Regions from separate parts of the Geodermatophilus sp. SYSU D01186 genome, predicted to be linked through region 3. Evidence: riboswitches for the same ligand, from Rfam matches in the RefSeq annotation. Region 3 holds a riboswitch; each other region holds the start of a gene.
What was found. Region 3 has a riboswitch for S-adenosylmethionine ahead of ACI784_RS03865 (bifunctional o-acetylhomoserine/o-acetylserine sulfhydrylase). Riboswitches for the same ligand answer to the same signal wherever they lie in the genome.
Positions count from the first base shown of each region.

Region 1: it holds a riboswitch for S-adenosylmethionine, as region 3 does, so the genes downstream of both, thrC (threonine synthase) here and ACI784_RS03865 (bifunctional o-acetylhomoserine/o-acetylserine sulfhydrylase) in region 3, are expected to answer to the same signal.
Region 2: it holds a riboswitch for S-adenosylmethionine, as region 3 does, so the genes downstream of both, ACI784_RS06660 (aminotransferase class V-fold PLP-dependent enzyme) here and ACI784_RS03865 (bifunctional o-acetylhomoserine/o-acetylserine sulfhydrylase) in region 3, are expected to answer to the same signal.

Region 1 covers NZ_JBJGYW010000051.1:2,055-8,210, reverse strand. The annotation lists gene ACI784_RS23745 (alpha/beta fold hydrolase) at 1-1,093, shown strand, start outside; gene ACI784_RS23740 (ABC transporter permease) at 1,090-2,004, shown strand; gene ACI784_RS23735 (HAD family hydrolase) at 2,047-2,868, opposite strand; SAM riboswitch class I at 2,929-3,057, shown strand; gene thrC (threonine synthase) at 3,070-4,371, shown strand; gene ACI784_RS23725 (cold-shock protein) at 4,574-4,774, shown strand; gene groL (chaperonin GroEL) at 5,060-6,156, shown strand, end outside.
Region 2 covers NZ_JBJGYW010000006.1:94,227-100,382, forward strand. The annotation lists gene ACI784_RS06645 (beta-class carbonic anhydrase) at 25-513, opposite strand; gene ACI784_RS06650 (sulfotransferase) at 525-1,505, opposite strand; gene ACI784_RS06655 (hypothetical protein) at 1,574-2,485, shown strand; gene ACI784_RS06660 (aminotransferase class V-fold PLP-dependent enzyme) at 2,491-3,867, opposite strand; SAM riboswitch class IV at 3,901-4,016, opposite strand; gene ACI784_RS06665 (LLM class flavin-dependent oxidoreductase) at 4,245-5,345, shown strand; gene ACI784_RS06670 (NADPH-dependent FMN reductase) at 5,342-5,842, shown strand; gene ACI784_RS06675 (cysteine dioxygenase) at 5,974-6,156, shown strand, end outside.
Region 3 covers NZ_JBJGYW010000003.1:235,055-241,210, reverse strand. The annotation lists gene ACI784_RS03890 (amino acid ABC transporter permease) at 1-751, shown strand, start outside; gene ACI784_RS03885 (amino acid ABC transporter ATP-binding protein) at 748-1,521, shown strand; gene ACI784_RS03880 (zinc-binding dehydrogenase) at 1,601-2,647, opposite strand; partial or broken gene ACI784_RS03875 (hypothetical protein) at 2,638-2,760, shown strand; gene ACI784_RS03870 (hypothetical protein) at 2,844-2,981, shown strand; SAM riboswitch class IV at 3,059-3,174, shown strand; gene ACI784_RS03865 (bifunctional o-acetylhomoserine/o-acetylserine sulfhydrylase) at 3,218-4,510, shown strand; gene metX (homoserine O-acetyltransferase MetX) at 4,510-5,640, shown strand; gene ACI784_RS03855 (gamma carbonic anhydrase family protein) at 5,653-6,156, opposite strand, start outside.

The DNA.
Region 1 (6,156 bases), on a different contig from region 3:
CGGCGGGGACGGCGCGGCGCTCGCCGTCCCGCAGGTCCAGGCGCAGGCCGACGGCGTCGGCGGCACGTCGCGCTGGTGGGTGCTGCTGGGCGTGCTCGCGGGGCTCGGCCTGCTCGGCTGGGTGGCGGCGGTGCTGTGGGGCCGCCGCCGGCGCCGCCGCGTCTCGGCGGTCGAGCCCGACGGTGAGGACGTGCCACTGCGGTTCACCGGCGTCACCAAGGCCTACAAGGACGGCTTCGTCGCCGTCCGCGACCTCTCCTTCGAGGTGCGCCGCGGCCAGGTGCTCGGCCTGCTCGGCCCCAACGGCGCCGGCAAGACGACGTCGCTGCGCATGCTCATGGGCCTGATCCGGCCCACCGAGGGGCGGATCAGCGTCTTCGGCCACGCGGCCGGGCCCGGCGCGCCGGTGCTCTCCCGGCTGGGCTCCTTCGTCGAGGGCACCGGCCTGCAGCCGCACCTGTCCGGCCGGGACAACCTGCGCCTGTACTGGGCGGCCACCGGCCGGCCGGCGGAGGACGCGCACATGGAGGAGGCGATCGAGGTCGCCGGCCTCGGCGCGGCCATCGACCGCCCGGTCCGCCGCTACAGCCAGGGCATGCGCCAGCGGGTCGCGATCGCCCAGGCGATGCTCGGCCTGCCCGACCTGCTGGTGCTCGACGAACCGACCAACGGGCTGGACCCGCCCCAGATCCACGCCATGCGCGAGGTGCTGCGCTCCTACGCCGCGACCGGCCGCACGGTGATCGTCTCCAGCCACCTGCTCAGCGAGATCGAGCAGACCTGCAGCCACGTCGTCGTCATGGCCAAGGGGCAGAAGATCGCGCAGGGGACGGTCGAGGAGATCGTCGGCGTCGGTGGCGCGGTGCTCGTCGGCCTGGCCGACGACGCCGACACCGACCGGGCGATCGCCGCCCTGGAGGCGCTGCCCGGGGTGACCGCCGGCCGCACCGACGAGGGGCTGGTGGCCGAGCTGGACGGCACCAGCCGGGCACGGGCGCTGCAGGCCCTGGTGGCCGAGGGCATCGAGGTCGACCAGTTCACGCCGCGCCGTCGGCTCGAGGACGCCTTCCTGGCGCTGGTGGGGGAGTCATGACGACGCAGCGAGCGGCGGAGGACCTGGCCCGGTCGGCCGTCCCGGCCGAGGGCCACGTGCAGCCCACCGGGGCGGTGGCCGGCTACCGGCCCGAGCGCACCCTGCGGCTGTCGGTCGAGCTGCGGCGGCAGTTCAAGCGGCGGCGCACCATCGGCGTCCTCGCGCTCATGGTGGCGCTGCCGCTGGTCCTGATCGCCGCCCTGCAGCTGGGCGCCAGCGAGGAGGCCGCGGAGAACGACCGGCTCAACCTGGTCGACGTCGCCACGTCCAGCGGGCTGAACTTCACCCTGTTCGTGCTCTTCGCGACGACGAGCTTCTTCCTGGTCGTCGTCTACGCGCTGTTCTTCGGCGACACCGTGGCCGCCGAGGCGCAGTGGGGGTCGTTGCGCTACACGCTGGCCACCCCGGTGCCGCGCATGCGGCTGCTCCGGCAGAAGTGGTACGCGGCGCTGGTGCTGTCGGTCGGCGCCCTGCTGACCCTCGTCCTGGTCGGGCTGGTCGCCGGCGGCATCGCGTTCGGGTTCGAGGCCATCCAGACCCCGGTCGGGGTGACCCTGCCGCAGGGGGAGGGGCTCCTGCGGCTGGCCGGCATGGTCGGGTACCTCGCCGTCCACCTGCTGGTCGTGGGCACCCTGGCGTTCTGGTTCTCCACGATCACCGACGCCCCGCTGGCCGCCGTCGGGGGCGCGGTGTTCACGATGTTCGTCTTCGCGATCCTCGACCAGGTGGAGCAGCTGGGCTCGATCCGGGACTGGTTCCCCACGGCGGAGGAGTTCGCCTGGACCGACCTGCTGCAGACCCCGGTCGACTCGGGGGACCTCTTCCGCGGCGTCGTCCAGTCGCTGGTCTACGCGGCGGTCTTCACGGCGCTGGCCTTCCGCCACTTCGCCCGCCGCGACGTCACCTCCTGAGCGGAGGCTGGGAGCGCAGGAAACCTGCGCTCCCAGCCTCCGCTAGAGGCTCGCGCGGACGGCCTGGGCCCAGCCTTCGCCCATCGGCGCGTCGGTGACGGTCACGTTGGGGACGGCGGCCAGCAGGTCGGCCATCCCGTCGACCGTGGCCCCGTTCGCGGTGATCCACAACCGCTCCACCGCCGGCGCCATCTCCAGGTCGCTCACGCTGTCGCCGATCGCCACCGCGTCGGCGGGGGTGAGGCCGCGGCGCTCGAGGTCCCAGGCGATCGCCGCGCCCTTTGAGATGCCGCGCGGCATCAGGTGGTAGACCCGCGGCGGCAGCGCCTCGGGCGCCAGGGTCATGCGGCCCGTCGCCGGGATCGAGCCGTTGTCCTTCAGCGTCAGCCAGCCGGCTCCCATCGCGGCCAGCTCGGCGTCCACCGCCAGCGGGTCGACCCGGCCCCGCAGCAGCGCGTCGGTGCGGTGGGTGGTGTGCCAGGGCGCGTGCCACTCCAGCCGGCCGGCGTGGCGGGCCAGCAGCGTGTCGACCACGCCCAGCCGCTCCATCACGTCCATCGGGGCCTGGTCGGCGTACTCCGCGGGCAGGTCGCCGGTGAGGTGGTGCACGCTGCGCCCGGCGTCCCAGCTGACCACCGAGCCGAGCTCGGCGATCGCGCCGTCCGCGGCGAAGATCCGCGCCGCCTCCACGACCTGCTCGTAGGTCCGCCCGCTCACCAGCACCAACTCCACCCCGGCGCGGTGCAGGTCGAGCAGCGCGGTGGCCGGCGAGGCGGTGAGGTCGCGGCTCGCGGTGTGCCAGAAGGAGCCCCGCGGGCCGACCATCGTGCCGTCGAGGTCGGTGTAGACGACGCGCGTGCTCACCGGCCCATCCTGGCCCGGCCCCCTGGGGCGCTGCCCACGTGGGTAGAGTCGACGGCGTTCCACTCATCCAGAGGGGCAGAGGGACACGGCCCGACGAAGCCCCGGCAACCGCCGTCTGTGCGCTCGCACAGCGGAAGGTGCCAATTCCGTCCCACCCGGCTCGACGGCCCGGGGTGGGGAAGATGAGGAGGTAGTCGTCGCATGACCCTGACCGCTCCCGGTTCCGTCCAGGCCGACTCGTCCGGCGGTGGCCCGATCCCGCAGAACCCCGCCCGCGGGCTGGTGTGTCGCAACTGCGGCGCCACCTTCGGCCTGATCGCCGAGCACGCCTGCGCCGAGTGCTTCGGCCCGCTCGAGGTCGACTACGACCCGGCGGTGATGCGGGCGGTCACCCGGGAGCAGATCGAGGCCGGCCCGCAGAACATCTGGCGCTACGTCGCCCTGCTGCCGGTGGGCCACGACCCGGCCTCGCGCGTCTCGCTGGACCCGGGCCTGACCCCGCTGGTGCGCGCCGACCGGCTCGCCGCCGAGCTGGGCCTCACCGGCGGGCTCTGGGTGAAGGACGACTCCGCCAACCCCACTCACTCGTTCAAGGACCGCGTGGTCAGCCTCGCCGCCACCGCCGCCAAGAAGCTGGGCTACACCAAGATCGCCGCTGCCTCCACGGGCAACCTGGCCAACTCGGTCGCCGCGCACGCCGCCCGCGTGGGGCTGCCCTCGTTCGTCTTCATCCCCGCCGACCTGGAGCCGGGCAAGGTGGTGCAGTCCGCCGTCTACGGCCAGACGCTGGTCGCCGTCGAGGGCTCCTACGACGACGTCAACCGGCTGACCAGCGAGCTCGCCGAGACCGACGAGTTCGAGGACACCGCGTTCGTCAACCAGAACGTCCGGCCCTACTACGCCGAGGGCTCCAAGACGATGGGGTACGAGATCGCCGAGCAGCTCGGCTGGCGGATCCCGGCCCAGGTGGTCATCCCCATGGCGTCCGGGTCGCTGTTGACCAAGGTGGACAAGGCCTTCCGCGAGCTCACCGCCGCCGGCATCGTCGAGGCCTCCGAGTGGACGATCTTCGGCGCCCAGTCGGCCGGCTGCGACCCGATCGCCACCGCCTTCGACAACGGGTGGGACGTCGTCAAGCCGGTGAAGCCGACCGGCATCGCGAAGTCGCTGAACATCGGCAACCCCGCCGACGGCCCCTACGCCCTCGACGCCATCCGCCGCACCGGCGGATCGGTGGGCCGGGTCGGTGACGAGCAGATCGTCCAGGGCATCCGCGACCTGGCCCGCACCACCGGCGTCTTCGCCGAGACCGCCGGCGGGGTCACCGTCGCGGTGCTGCGCCAGCTGGTCGAGGACGGCCGGCTGGACCCGGCCAAGGAGACCGTCGTCCTCAACACCGGCGAGGGCCTCAAGACCCTCGACCCGCTCGAGCCGGTGGTGGGGCCGACGCACGTCGTCGAGCCCTCGCTGAAGTCGGTGCGGGCCGCGGGCCTCATCGGCTGACCGCGTAGGGTCGGCACCGTCCGGGTCGGTGGGTGTCCCCCGATCCGGGGTGACGCGTGCGTGAGTTTGCTCTCACCACGCGTTTCGTGCTGTACGTTCTCCCGCGGTTTCAGTTCCACGTTCGTGTTCGGCGGGCGGAAGAGCTAGACCCGGCCTCCTGGTTCGCGGGGGTCGTCCGCACGCACGAAACGTGGGAGCACACGTGGCACAGGGCACCGTGAAGTGGTTCAACGCCGAGAAGGGCTTCGGCTTCATCGCCGTCGACGGCGGCCAGGACGTCTTCGTCCACTACTCGGCCATCCAGATGGACGGGTACAAGAGCCTCGACGAGGGCCAGCGGGTCACCTTCGAGGTCGTCCAGGGCGAGAAGGGTCCGCAGGCCGACGCCGTCCGCGTCGCCTGAGAACCACCGCGAGACACACGGAGGCCCGGTCACCCTGCGGGGGGACCGGGCCTCCGTCGTCCTCCCGGATCCGCGGGAACAGCGGCCTCCTCCCCACCCGTTCTTGCACTCGGCAGGGGCGAGTGCCAGACTCTCGATTGGCACTCGACAGTGCCGAGTGCCAATCAGGTCGGATGCGGTGAGGCGCTGGTGCGCGGGCCGACGGAGTGCCCGCACCACCGGTGTCGTCCGTCGCGGGCGCCGAACCCGGCCGTGCAGCGATCCATGCATGGAGGACATCACCACATGGCCAAGATGATCGCCTTCGAGGAAGAGGCTCGCCGCGGCCTCGAGCGGGGCATGAACACCCTCGCCGACGCCGTCAAGGTGACCCTCGGCCCCAAGGGCCGCAACGTCGTCCTCGAGAAGAAGTGGGGTGCCCCCACCATCACCAACGATGGTGTGAGCATCGCCAAGGAGATCGAGCTCGAGGACCCGTGGGAGAAGATCGGCGCCGAGCTGGTCAAGGAGGTCGCCAAGAAGACCGACGACGTCGCCGGTGACGGCACCACCACCGCCACCGTGCTGGCCCAGGCGCTCGTCCGCGAGGGTCTGCGCAACGTCGCCGCCGGCGCCAACCCGATGGCCCTGAAGAAGGGCATCGAGAAGGCCGTCGAGTCGGTCACCGAGTACCTCCTCTCGACCGCCAAGGACGTCGAGACCAAGGAGCAGATCGCCGCCACCGCGTCGATCTCCGCCGCTGACCCGGCCATCGGCGAGCTCATCGCCGAGGCGATGGACAAGGTCGGCAAGGAAGGCGTCATCACCGTCGAGGAGAGCAACACCTTCGGGCTCGAGCTCGAGCTCACCGAGGGCATGCGCTTCGACAAGGGCTACATCTCGCCCTACTTCGTCACCGACGCCGAGCGCATGGAGGCCGTCCTCGACGACCCGTACGTGCTCGTCGTCAACAGCAAGATCAGCTCGGTGAAGGACCTGCTCCCGCTGCTGGAGAAGGTCATGCAGTCGGGCAAGCCGCTGGCGATCATCGCCGAGGACGTCGAGGGCGAGGCCCTGGCGACCCTGGTGGTCAACAAGATCCGCGGCACCTTCAAGTCCCTCGCGGTGAAGGCCCCCGGCTTCGGTGACCGCCGCAAGGCCATGCTGACCGACATCGCCATCCTCACCGGGGGCCAGGTCATCAGCGAGGAGGTCGGCCTCAAGCTGGAGTCCGCCGGCACCGAGCTGCTGGGCCGCGCCCGCAAGGTCGTCGTCACCAAGGACGAGACGACGATCGTCGAGGGCGCCGGCGACAGCGACCAGATCGCCGGCCGGGTCAACCAGATCCGCGCCGAGATCGAGAAGTCGGACTCCGACTACGACCGCGAGAAGCTGCAGGAGCG
Region 2 (6,156 bases), on a different contig from region 3:
GGCGCCGCCCCGGGGGTACCCGCCTCAGAGCACTTCGCTGAGCCTCCCGGTGGCGACGTCGAACACGAAGCCGCGGACGCTGTCCTTCACCGGGACGAACGGGCTGTCGAGGATCCGCTGCCGCTGCGCGCGGACGTCGTCCTCCAGCTCGGGAAAGGCCTCGGAGTGCCAGTGCGGGCGAATGCCGCAGTCCTGCTCGACCGAGGTGCGGAAGTCCTCGTCGGTGAAGGTCAGCATCCCGCAGTCGGTGTGGTGGACCAGCACGATCTCCCGCGTGCCGAGCAGCCGCTGGCTGATCGCCAGCGAGCGGATCTCGTCGTCGGTGACGACGCCGCCGGCGTTGCGGATGACGTGCGCCTCGCCCTCGGCCAGCCCGAGCGCGCGGTACACGTCGAGGCGGGCGTCCATGCAGGCCACCACGGCGACCGACCGCGACGGCGGCAGCGGGAGCGGGCCGGAGAAGCCCTCGGCGTAGCGGGCGTTGGCGGCGAGCAACTCGTCGGTGACGGACATCGGTCTCTCCTCTACCGGGGGATGGGTGCGGTTCCGGACGACCGGGAGCGGAAGTCCCCCCGGCCGGTGTCGCCCTTCCAGTCGGCGAAGGACTCGCCGGTCAGCTCCTCGAGCAGCGCGATGTCCTCCAGCAGCGGCCCGAGCACCTCGCGCCGGACCTCGACCGGCATCTCCGGGCGCGGCGCCCTCCCGGCGTGCAGCGCGGCGACCAGCGGCCGGCTCGCCTGCCGCCAGACCTGCGGCGGCGCGTAGGCGCCCAGTGCCGCCCCGGCGCGGACGGCGCGGGCGAGCGCCCGGTACCGCGGGGTGTCGGCGACGTACGGCTTGACGTTCTCGGGGGCCACCGTGTGGGCGACCCCCGGCTCGACGCCGAGGAACGTGCTGACCCGGTCCAGCGTCTCGCGCGGGGTGTCGACCAGCTGCCGGTACCGCAGCAGGAACACCTGCTCGCGCGGCAGGAGCCGGTACAGGTCGCGCACCTGCTCGCCGTACCGGCCCAGGCCCCGGTAGTGCCAGAACGGGGCGTAGCCCTCGGCGATGCGCTGCTGCTCCAGCCGGACGGCGGTGAGGAAGTCGGCGACCGGCTCCAGCCCGTCGGCCCGCAGGTGCACCCAGTTCGACCACGCCCGGTCCACCGGGTCGCGCACGACCACGACCACCTTGACGGCGGGGACGTCGGCGACGAGCCGTTCCTGGGCCTGGTGGTCGTACAGGTAGAACGGCGTGCTCTCGCCGCGGACGGCGTCGTCGGGAGCGGCGTCGAACAGCGCGAGGTACTCCTCCCGACGCCAGATCCACTCCCGGGCGCTGTGCGCGTCGCCGGGGCCGCGCTGCCCGCTGCGCGGCGGCGGCCGGCCGTCAGTCAGGTAGTACTTCGGCTCCTTGACCGGCGCCAGGTACAGCCCCGGGTGCGTGGCCAGGGCGGCGTGCAGCGCCGTCGTCCCGGCCTTGGGTGCCCCGGCGATGACGAACTGCGGCAGTCGGCCGCTCATGCGGACTCCTTCCTCGAGCGGTGTGCACACTGAGCGGCGTCCCCCTCGCCCGAGACCGGAGCCGCCGCGTGCCCGACAACGCCGTCCCCCTCCCTGACCCGCACCGGTTCTGGGCCGACGCCGAGGTGGTGCTGGCCCCGGAGGACCCCCGCCCCGGCTCGTGGGCCGGCGGTCCGTCGGCCCAGCTGGTCGACGGGACGTGGTGGCTGGCCTACCGGCTGCGGCGGCCGGTGGGCGAGGGCCGTGGTTTCGCCAACGTCGTCGCCCGCTCGGACGACGGGGTGCGGTTCACCCCGGTCGTGGGCGTGGGCAAGGACGCGTTCGGGGCCGAGTCGCTGGAGCGTCCGGCGCTGGTGCACACGCCCGAGGGCCGCTGGCGGCTCTACGTCAGCTGCGCGACGCCGGGGACCAAGCACTGGCGGGTCGACCTGCTGGAGGCCGGCACCGTCGAGGAGCTGGCGACGGCGACCCCGCGCACCGTGCTGCCGGGCAGCGACGCCGAGGCCGTGAAGGACCCGGTCCTGCGGCACGACGGACGCCGGTGGCACCTGTGGGCCAGCGTCCACCCGCTCGACGATCCGGACGCCACCGACCGCATGACCACCGAGCACGCCACCAGCGACGACGGCGTCGACTGGAGCTGGCAGGGCACCGCCCTGGCCGGCACGCCGGGCAGCTGGGACGCCCGCGGGGTGCGGTTCGCCGCCGTCGTGCTGGACGGCGACCGCAGCTGGGCGCTGTACGACGGCCGCGCCACCGCGGCGGAGAACTGGGAGGAGCGCACCGGCCTCGCGCACGCCGACGGCGACGGGCGGTTCCGCGCCGCCCCCGGCGGGCCGCTGCTGCAGAGCCCGCACGCCCCGGGCGGCCTGCGCTACGCCGACGCGGTGGCCCTGCCCGGCGGCGGCGCCCGCTGGTTCTACGAGGCCACCCGCGCCGACGGCGCCCACGAGCTGCGCACCGTCGTCCTGCCCGGCTGAGCCGGTCACCGCGCCGCCCCGCCGCAGCCTGCGCCCCGGGCGACGGCGCGCAGGTCGGCGCCGGCCAGCCCGGCCAGGGGCCGCGGGTCCTCGGCCGGCTGCCACCGGCCCTCGCGTACCGCGTAGCGCACCGCCGGCCCGCGGCCCAGGAAGGCGGCGAGGCCGGCGAGCAGCCGGTCGACGTCGGCCGCCGTGGTGGCGACGCCGACGCTGGCGCGCAGGGCACCCTCGGGCACGCCGAGCCGCTGGAGCAGCGGGTGGGCGCAGAACCGGCCGTCCCGGACGCCGACGCCGTGCTCGGCCGAGAGGACGGCGGCGACCAGGCCCGGGTCGGCGCCCTCGACGGTGAACGACACGACCCCGGTGGGCGTCGCCGAGTCCGGCCAGATGCGCAGCCGCCGCACGCCGGGGAGCGCGTCGAGGCCGGCCTCCAGCCGGGCCCGCAGCGCCAGCTCGTGCTCCTCCACGGCACCCTCGGGCAGCTCCGTCAGCGCGTCGCAGGCCGCGGCCAGCGCGACCGCGCCGAGCACGTTGGGCGACCCGCCCTCGTGCCGGTGCGGCGCCGCGGCCCACCGCGTCTCCTCGACGGTGACCTCGTGCACCGCACCGCCACCGGCCAGGTGGGCGGGGGCGGTGTCCAGCCAGTCGCGCCGGCCGACCAGCGCCCCGGTGCCGTAGGGCGCGTAGAGCTTGTGCCCCGACAGGGCGACGTAGTCCGCGCCGGACGCAGCCAGGGAGAACCGGCGGTGCGGCACGAGCTGGGCGCCGTCCACGACCACGCGCGCACCGGCGGCGTGCGCCAGCTCGACGACGTCGGCCAGCGGCAGCGCCTCGCCGGTGACGTTGGACGCCCCGGTGACCGCCACGAGGGCGTGGCGCTGCGCGGCGAGCTCGGCGGCCAGCTCCCGCAGCGTCGCGGTGACCGTGGACCGGGTGGGGAGCACGGTGGTGTTCCCCCGGCGCTGCCAGGGCAGGAGGTCGGCGTGGTGCTCGCAGTCGAGCACCAGCACCCGCTCCCCCGCCGGGACCGAGGCGGCCAGCAGGTTGAGCGCGTCGGTGGTGTTGCGGGTGAGCACGCAGACGTCGTCCGGCCGCGCGCCGACGAAGCGGGCGACGGTGTCACGCGCGGACTCGTACAGGGCCGTCGAGACCTGCGAGAGGTAGCCCGCGCCGCGGTGCACGCTGGCGTACAGCGGCAACGCCTCCGCCACCCGGTCGGCGACCGCGACCAGCGCGGGGGTGCTCGCCGCGGTGTCCAGATCGGCGTACGGGGCCCGCCCGGTGGGCACCAGCGGCACCTCGGTGCCGGCGCCGACGACCGGCAGCAGCGGCCGCTCCGGGGCGGCGGGGAGGACGGGACGGGACAGGACGGCGCCGGTCACGCAGGGCTCCTCGGTTCGGGGACCCGGGTACGGGGTCCGCGCTTGCGGGCGCCGGTCGGCACACCCGCCAGGTCGTCACCCGGGGCACCCCATCGCGGAGGAAGGGTTGCCGGCCAGCGAGCCGGGGCTTGTCGCTGGCACTCTTGACCTGCCGGGAGCGTGACACGGCACCCGCTTTCCCGTCAAACCCGATCGAGATGGTAGAGATATCCCCGTGCCCAGCCTGTCGACCGCCCCCGCAGCCGCCCCGCGGCTGGTCCGGCGGGTCCACGTCGACCTCGGGCGGGTCTGGTCGGCCACCTGTCCCTGACGGCACCCTCCCGATCTCTCCCCCGGCCGCGTCCAGCGCGCGGCCGCCCCGCCACGTGAGGACCACCATGCCGATCGAGTTCCTGGGCATCGCCGCCACCAACGACGGTTCCGAGACCACCCCCCGCTCCGGCGCGAGCTTCGACAAGGAGTTCACGCTGCGCCTGGGCCGCGCCCACGAGGACTGGGGGTGGGACCGCGTGCTGTTCGCCTACGGCTCCGGCGCCCCCGAGCCCTCGGCCGCCGCCGCGTACCTGCTCTCGCACACCGAGCGCCTGCAGGTGCTGCTCGCCCACCGGCCCAACGTCAGCTACCCGACCTTCGCCGCCAAGACCTTCGCCACGCTCGACCAGATCGGCGACGGCCGGCTGACCGTGCACTTCATCACCGGCGGCACCGACGCCGAGCAGCAGCGCGAGGGCGACTACCTGACCAAGGACCAGCGCTACGGCCGCACCCGCGAGTACATCCAGATCGTCAAGAAGGCCTGGACCTCCCGCGAGCCGTTCGACTGGGACGGCGAGCACTACCGGTTCGCCGACTTCGTGAGCGACACCTTCCCCGTGCAGCAGCCGCGCCCCGACGTCTCCTTCGGTGGCTCGTCGGAGGCCGCCTACGCCGCCGGCGGCGCCGAGGCCGACGTCTTCGCGCTGTGGGGCGAGCCCCTGGCCGAGACCGCGGCGCAGATCGAGCGCGTGCACGCGGCGGCCCGTGCGGCGGGGCGGACGACGATGCCGCGGATCCAGGTGGCCTTCCGGCCGATCATCGCCCCCACCGAGGAGCTGGCCTGGGAGAAGGCGTACCGCACCGTCGACCGGATCACCGCCCGCACCGCCGGTGGGCGGCAGCCGATCTCGCGCCGGCACCCGCTGACCGGCCCCGAGAACACCGGCTCGCAGCGGCTGCTGGAGATCGCCGCCCGCGGTGAGCGGTTCGACCGCGCACTGTGGACGCCGACCGCGCGGGCAACCGGCGGTGCGGGCAACTCCAACGCGCTGGTCGGCACCCCCGAGACGGTGGCCCAGGCGCTGCTGGACTACGTCGACCTCGGCGTCGACATCATCTCGATGCGCGGCTACGACCTGCTCGGCGACGCCATCGACGTCGGCCGGTACGTGCTCCCGCTGGTCCGCGAGGAGGTCGCGAAGCGCGACGCGGCCGCGGCATGACCACCGTCGCCGTCGTCGGCAACCCCAAGCCCCGCTCCCGCACCCGCTCCGCCGCCGAGCTGGTCGTCGAGCGGCTGACCGACGCCCCGCCGGACCTCGTCGTCGACGTCGTCGACCTGGGTGCCGGGCTGCTCGCCTGGGGCGACCCGGCCGTGGCCCAGGCGGTCGCCGCGGTGCGCGAGGCCGAGGTCGCCGTCGTCGCCAGCCCCACCTACAAGGCCACCTACACCGGCCTGCTCAAGCTGTTCCTCGACCAGATCGGCACCGGCGACCTCGCGGGCGTCGTCGCCGTCCCGCTGATGCTGGGCGGCGGGCCCACCCACGCGCTGGCACCCGAGCTGCTGCTCAAGCCGGTCCTCGTCGAGCTCGGCGCCACCACGCCGACCCGCGGGCTGTACCTGCTGGAGAAGACCTGGGACGACCCCGCACCGCTGGACGCCTGGCTGGCCGCGGCGCGCCCGCAGGTCGACGCCGCCCGGACCGCGCGGCGCGGCTGACGTGGACCTGTCGCGGGGCGCGCGGTGAGGCTCATCCGCCGCGTCGCCGTGGACCTGCTGCGCGTGTCCAGCGCGCGATGTCGCCGCCGCTGATCCCCGCGCCCACCCCCAGCACTCCCCGAAGGACCCTCGTGACCCGATCCCTGCTGTCCCCTGCCCGCCGTCCGGACGCCGACCCCACCCGCCGCCGCACCGGGGCCGCCGCGCTGGCCGCGGCCCTCGCCGCCGCCGAGCACCGCTGGTCGGCGCTGGTGGAGTACCGCGCCGAGAGCCGGTGGACCCACCTGCTCGACCCGGCGCTGGCCGCCGACGCC
Region 3 (6,156 bases):
GACGCTGATCATGACCGTCCTCGCGATGGTCCTCGGCGTCCTGCTGGGCATCGTGCTGGCGGTCATGCGCCTGTCGCCCAACCCGATCGTCTCGGGCGCGGCGTGGGCCTACATCTGGGTCTTCCGGGCGATCCCGCGGATCGTCCTGCTGTTCTTCATCGCCAACCTCGGCGCCCTGTACGCGACCTACGACCTCGGCATCCCCTTCGACCGGCAGCTGATGGACCTCTTCGGGTTCGAGGGCGACCTGCGCTTCCTCGGCCTGGACGGCAACCAGATCTTCGCCGGCTTCACCGCGGGGCTGCTCGGCCTGGCGCTGTCGGAGGGCGCCTACATGGCCGAGATCGTGCGGGCCGGCATCCAGTCGGTCGACCCCGGCCAGGCGGAGGCGGCCAGCGCGCTGGGCCTCAGCCGCGGCAAGACGATGCGCCGGATCGTGCTGCCGCAGGCGATGCGGGTGATCATCCCGCCGACCGGCAACGAGACGATCGCGATGCTCAAGGACACCTCGCTGCTGCTCGCGGTGCCGGTGACCAGCGAGCTGAACTTCCAGCTGCGGGCCATCGGCAGCCGGACGTTCCAGATCATCCCGATGGCCGTGGCCTCGATCCTCTGGTACCTGGCGCTGACGAGCCTGCTCATGGTCGGCCAGTACTTCCTGGAGAAGCGGTTCAGCCGCGGCTTCGGCGCGCGGGAGACCCGGGCGCAGCGGGCGGCGCGGGAGGCGCGTGAGGTGGGGAGCTCGAAGTGACCGCGAACGGGCAGGCGATGGTGAAGGCCGAGGGTGTGCGGAAGTCCTTCGGCCACGTGGACGTGCTCAAGGGCATCGACCTGGAGGTCCGGCCGGGCGAGGTGGTCTGCGTCATCGGCCCGTCCGGCTCGGGGAAGTCGACGTTCCTGCGCTGCATCAACCACCTGGAGAAGATCGACGCCGGGCGGCTGTGGGTCGACGGCTCCCTCGTCGGCTACCGCGAGAGGGGCGGCAAGCTGCACGAGCTGCGCGACCGCGAGGTCGCCGCGCAGCGCCGCGACATCGGCATGGTGTTCCAGCGGTTCAACCTGTTCCCGCACAAGACGGCGCTGGAGAACGTGATCGAGGCGCCGACGCAGGTGAAGGGCGTGCGCAAGGAGGCCGCCCGGGCCCGCGGCATCGAGCTGCTCGAGCGGGTGGGCCTCGGCGAGCGGGTGCACAACTACCCGAACCAGCTCTCCGGCGGCCAGCAGCAGCGGGTGGCGATCGCCCGGGCGCTGGCGATGGAGCCCAAGCTGATGCTCTTCGACGAGCCGACCTCGGCGCTGGACCCGGAGCTGGTCGGCGAGGTCCTCGACGTCATGCGCGGCCTGGCCGAGTCGGGCATGACGATGGTCGTCGTCACCCACGAGATGGGCTTCGCCCGCGAGGTCGGCGACACCCTGGTCTTCATGGACGACGGCGTCGTCCTGGAGGCCGGGGACCCGAAGCAGGTGCTCACCGACCCGCAGCACCCCCGCTGCCGGGCGTTCCTCTCCAAGGTCCTCTAGGGGCGGGTCCTCCCGGCGCGGTCGGCCAGAGTGGCCACTTCGGCCGTTCCACGTGCGGCCGAAGTGGCCACTCTGGCCGTCAGAAGCGGGTCGCCACCGCGATGCCCGGCGCCCGGCCGACGTCGGCCAGCGCCGCGGCGGCGTCGTCCAGGGCCAGGTGGCGGGTGACCAGGCGCTGCGGGGCCAGCCGGCCGGCGGCGATGAGTCCGAGCAGCTCCGGATAGGCGTGCGCGGCCATGCCGTGGCTGCCCAGCACCTGCAGCTCGCGAGCGATGACCAGCTCCATGGGCACGGCCGGGCGGCCCTGCGCGGGAGGCAGCAACCCGACCTGCACGTGCCGTCCGCGCGGGCGCAGGCAGCGGACCGAGTTCTCGCAGGTGGCCGCCGCTCCCAGGGCGTCCAGCGACACGTGCGCGCCACCCCCGGTCAGCTCGGCGACCGTGGCCGCGACGTCCTCCGCCACCCCACCCGTCCCGCCGCCGTCCACCGTGTGCTCGGCACCCAGCGCGCGGGCGAGGTCCAGCGCCGCCGGGGAGACGTCGACGGCGACGACCCGGGCGCCGGCGGCCACCGCCACCTGCACCGCCGAGAGCCCGACGCCGCCGCAGCCGTGCACGGCGACCCACTCCCCGGCCCGCACCGCGGCGACCTGCACGACCGCGCGGAAGGCGGTGGCGTACCGGCAGCCCAGGCTCGCCGCGGTCACGTCGTCGAGCCCGTCGGGCAGCCCGACCAGGTTGACGTCGGCGGCGTCGAGGGCGACGTACTCCGCCAGCGACCCCCAGTGGGTGAAGCCGGGCTGCGTCTGGTGCGGGCAGACCTGGTGCTCCCCCGCGGCGCACTGCGGGCAGCGGCCGCAGGCGTTGACGAACGGCACGGTCACCCGGTCCCCGGCCCGCCACCGGCGCACGCCCGGCCCGACGGCCGCGACGGTGCCGGCCAGCTCGTGGCCGGGCACGTGCGGCAGGACGACGTCGGGGTCGTGGCCCTGCCAGGCGTGCCAGTCGCTGCGGCAGATGCCGCTCGCCCCCACCCGGACGACGACGCCACCGGGCGCCGGGTCGGGCACGGGCACCTCCTGCACGGTCAGCGGGCCGCCGAAGGACTCGAACACCAGTGCGCGCACGCGGGCAGCCTGCCGCACCGCCGGTCCAGGCCCGAGACGAGGCCGACAAGCGGCGGCCCGCGGTGATCGTGAGCAACGACCGCGCCAACGCCGCGGCCGCACGCTCGGGCCGTGGGGTGGTGACCGTCGTCCCGGTGACCAGCAACACGGCCCGCGTCTTCCCCTTCCAGACCGTGTCACCGGCTCGCGGGACCGGTTGCGCGTCGACTCGAAGGCCCAGGCCGAACGGGTGCGCTCCGTCGCGATCGAGCGCATCGGGCCGGCCCTGGGCCGCGTACCGGGCGAGCTGATGGCCGCGCTCGACGACGCCCTGCGCCTGCACCTCCAGCTGTAGCGGGGCCGGCCCGGGCACCGCCCACGTGCTGAGACGGGTGTTCCTCGTGGTGGAGTGGCTGCCTAGGATCGCGACTGGCTCACGAGAGGCAGTGGAAAGCACCTGGCTGGCTGCCCGGCAACCTCGACTCCGTCCGAGGTGCTCCAGGGGAAGAGCCGGCCCGACGGCGCCCGCCGCCGGGCAAGGACGGAGGTCCCCGTGCGCCGCGGGGTCTCCCGACGAGAGGAGACCGGCGCATGACCGACCCGCAGAGCTGGAGCTTCGAGACCCGGCAGATCCACGCCGGCACCAGCCCCGACCCGACGACCGGGGCCCGCGCGCTGCCGATCTACGCCACCACGAGCTACCAGTTCCGCGACGCCCAGCACGCCGCCGACCTGTTCGCGCTGGCCGAGATGGGCAACATCTACACGCGGATCATGAACCCGACGCAGGACGCGCTCGAGCAGCGCGTGGCATCTCTGGAGGGCGGCGTCGCGGCGCTCGCGGTCTCCAGCGGGCAGGCGGCGGAGACCCTCGCGATCCTCAACATCGCCGAGGCCGGCAGCCACGTCGTCGCCTCCGCCTCCCTGTACGGCGGCACCTACAACCTGCTGCACCACTCGCTGCCGAAGCTGGGCATCACCGTTTCCTTCGTCGAGGACCCCGACGACCCCGAGAACTGGCAGTCGCTGGTGCGGGAGAACACCAAGGCGTTCTACGCCGAGACCATCGGCAACCCGAAGGGCGACGTCCTCGACATCAGCGCGGTGGCGGAGATGGCGCACCGCAACGGCGTCCCGCTGATCGTCGACAACACCATCGCCACGCCGTACCTCATCCGCCCCATCGAGTTCGGCGCGGACGTCGTCGTCCACTCGGCGACGAAGTACCTCGGCGGGCACGGCACGGCGATCGCCGGCCTGATCGTCGACGCGGGCACCTTCGACTGGACCGGCGGGAAGTTCCCCGGCTTCACCGAGCCCGACCCGACCTACCACGGCGTGGTCTACGCCGACCTCGGTGCGCCGGCCTACGCGCTCAAGGCCCGGGTGCAGCTGCTGCGCGACCTCGGCCCGGCGATCTCGCCGTTCAACGCCTTCCTGGTGGTGCAGGGCATCGAGACGCTGTCGCTGCGCATGGAGCGGCACGTGGCCAACACCCAGCGGGTCGCGGAGTTCCTCGAGGCCCACGACGCCGTCGACCGGGTCAACTACCCGGGCCTGGCCTCCTCGCCGTGGCACGCGGCCCAGCAGAAGTACGCGCCGCGCGGCGCGGGCGCCGTCCTGACCTTCGAGCTGCACGGCGGCGTCGAGGCCGGCAAGCGGTTCGTCGACGCGCTGGAGCTGCACAGTCACGTGGCCAACATCGGCGACGTGCGCAGCCTGGTCATCCACCCGGCGTCGACGACGCACTCGCAGCTGACCCCGGAGGAGCAGCTGACCACCGGCGTCACCCCGGGCCTGGTGCGGCTGGCCGTCGGCCTCGAGGGCATCGACGACATCCTGGCCGACCTGGAGGCCGGCTTCCGCGCCGCGAAGGAGGCCTGATGGACGGCGGGGCCCCGGTCGGGCAGGTCGCTGCCCCCTGGGCCCCGCCGCACCCCGGTGGCTGGCGGGACGGCGACCCGGCCGGGGACCGGCGCTTCCTCGACCTGCCGGGGCCGTTCGCCCTGGAGCGCGGCGGGACCCTCCCCGCGGTGCGGGTCGCCTACGAGACGTGGGGCCGGCTGGACCCCGACGGCGGCAACGCCGTCCTCGTCGAGCACGCGCTCACCGGCGACAGCCACGTCGCCGGCCCGGCCGGGCCGGGGCACCCCACCCCGGGCTGGTGGGAGGGGCTGGTCGGCCCGGGCGCGCCGCTGGACACCGACCCGCTGTTCGTCGTCTGCGCCAACGTCCTCGGCGGCTGCCAGGGGACCACCGGCCCGTCGTCCACCGCACCGGACGGCGCCCCCTACGGGTCCCGCTTCCCGGCCGTCACCGTGTCCGACCAGGTGCGGGTGGAGGCGGCGGTCGCCGACGCCCTCGGCATCGGCCGGTGGACGGCGGTGCTCGGCGGCTCGATGGGCGGCATGCGGGCGCTGGAGTGGGCGGTCGCCCTGCCCGAGCGGGTCGGGGCGCTGCTGTTCCTGGCCTCCGGGGCCGTGGCGACCGCCGACCAGCTCGGCACCCAGACCACCCAGCAGGCGGCGATCCTCAGCGACCCCGCGTGGGCCGGCGGCGACTACCTCCCCGGCCCCGGCCCGGTCGCCGGCCTCGGCGTCGCCCGGCGGATCGCGCACCTGACCTACCGCAGCGCGCTGGAGCTCGACGCACGCTTCGGCACCACCGTCCAGGACGACGGCCGCTACGCCGTCGCCTCCTACCTCGACCACCACGCCGACAAGCTGGCCCGCCGCTTCGACGCCGGCAGCTACGTGGTGCTCACCGAGAGCATGAACCGGTGGGACGTCGGCCGCGGCCGGGGCGGGGTCGAGGCGGCCCTGTCGCGGGTCACCGCGCGCGCGGTGGTGGCCGGCGTCGACACCGACCGGCTCTACCCGCTCGCGCTGCAGCAGCAGGTGGCCGACGGCCTCGGCGTCCCCTTGCAGGTGATCCCGTCGCCGTACGGGCACGACGGCTTCCTCATCGAGATCGACGCCGTCGGCGCGCTGGTGCGGGAGCTGCTGGGCACCTGACGCGCCCGCCTCTCAGTCGGCGAAGTCGTCCCCCGGCACCGCGCCTGCGGGCGGCAGCGGCTGGCGGACCACCGGCCGCACCCGGCGCGCCGCGGGCAGTCTGTCGGTGTAGCTGGCGGCATTGCCGCGGATGTGGGCGAGGTCGTCGTCGGTCGCCTGGCGGATCACCTTCGCCGGGATGCCGGCGACCAGCGAGCCCGCCGGCACCTCGGTGCCCTGGGTGACGACCGCACCGGCGGCGACGATCGACCCGGACCCGATGTGCGAGCCGTTCATCACCACGCTGCCCATGCCGACCAGGACGTCGTCATCGACCCGGGCGCCGTGCAGCACCACGTTGTGGCCGACGGTGACGCCGCGGCCGATCACCAGGGGGAAGCCGGGATCGGAGTGCAGCGTGCAGCCGTCCTGCACGTTCGAGCCCTCGCCGATCTCGATGACCTCGTGGTCGGCCCGCGCGACCGCGCCGTACCAGATGCTCGATCGCGGGCCCATCGTCACGGCCCCGACGACGAC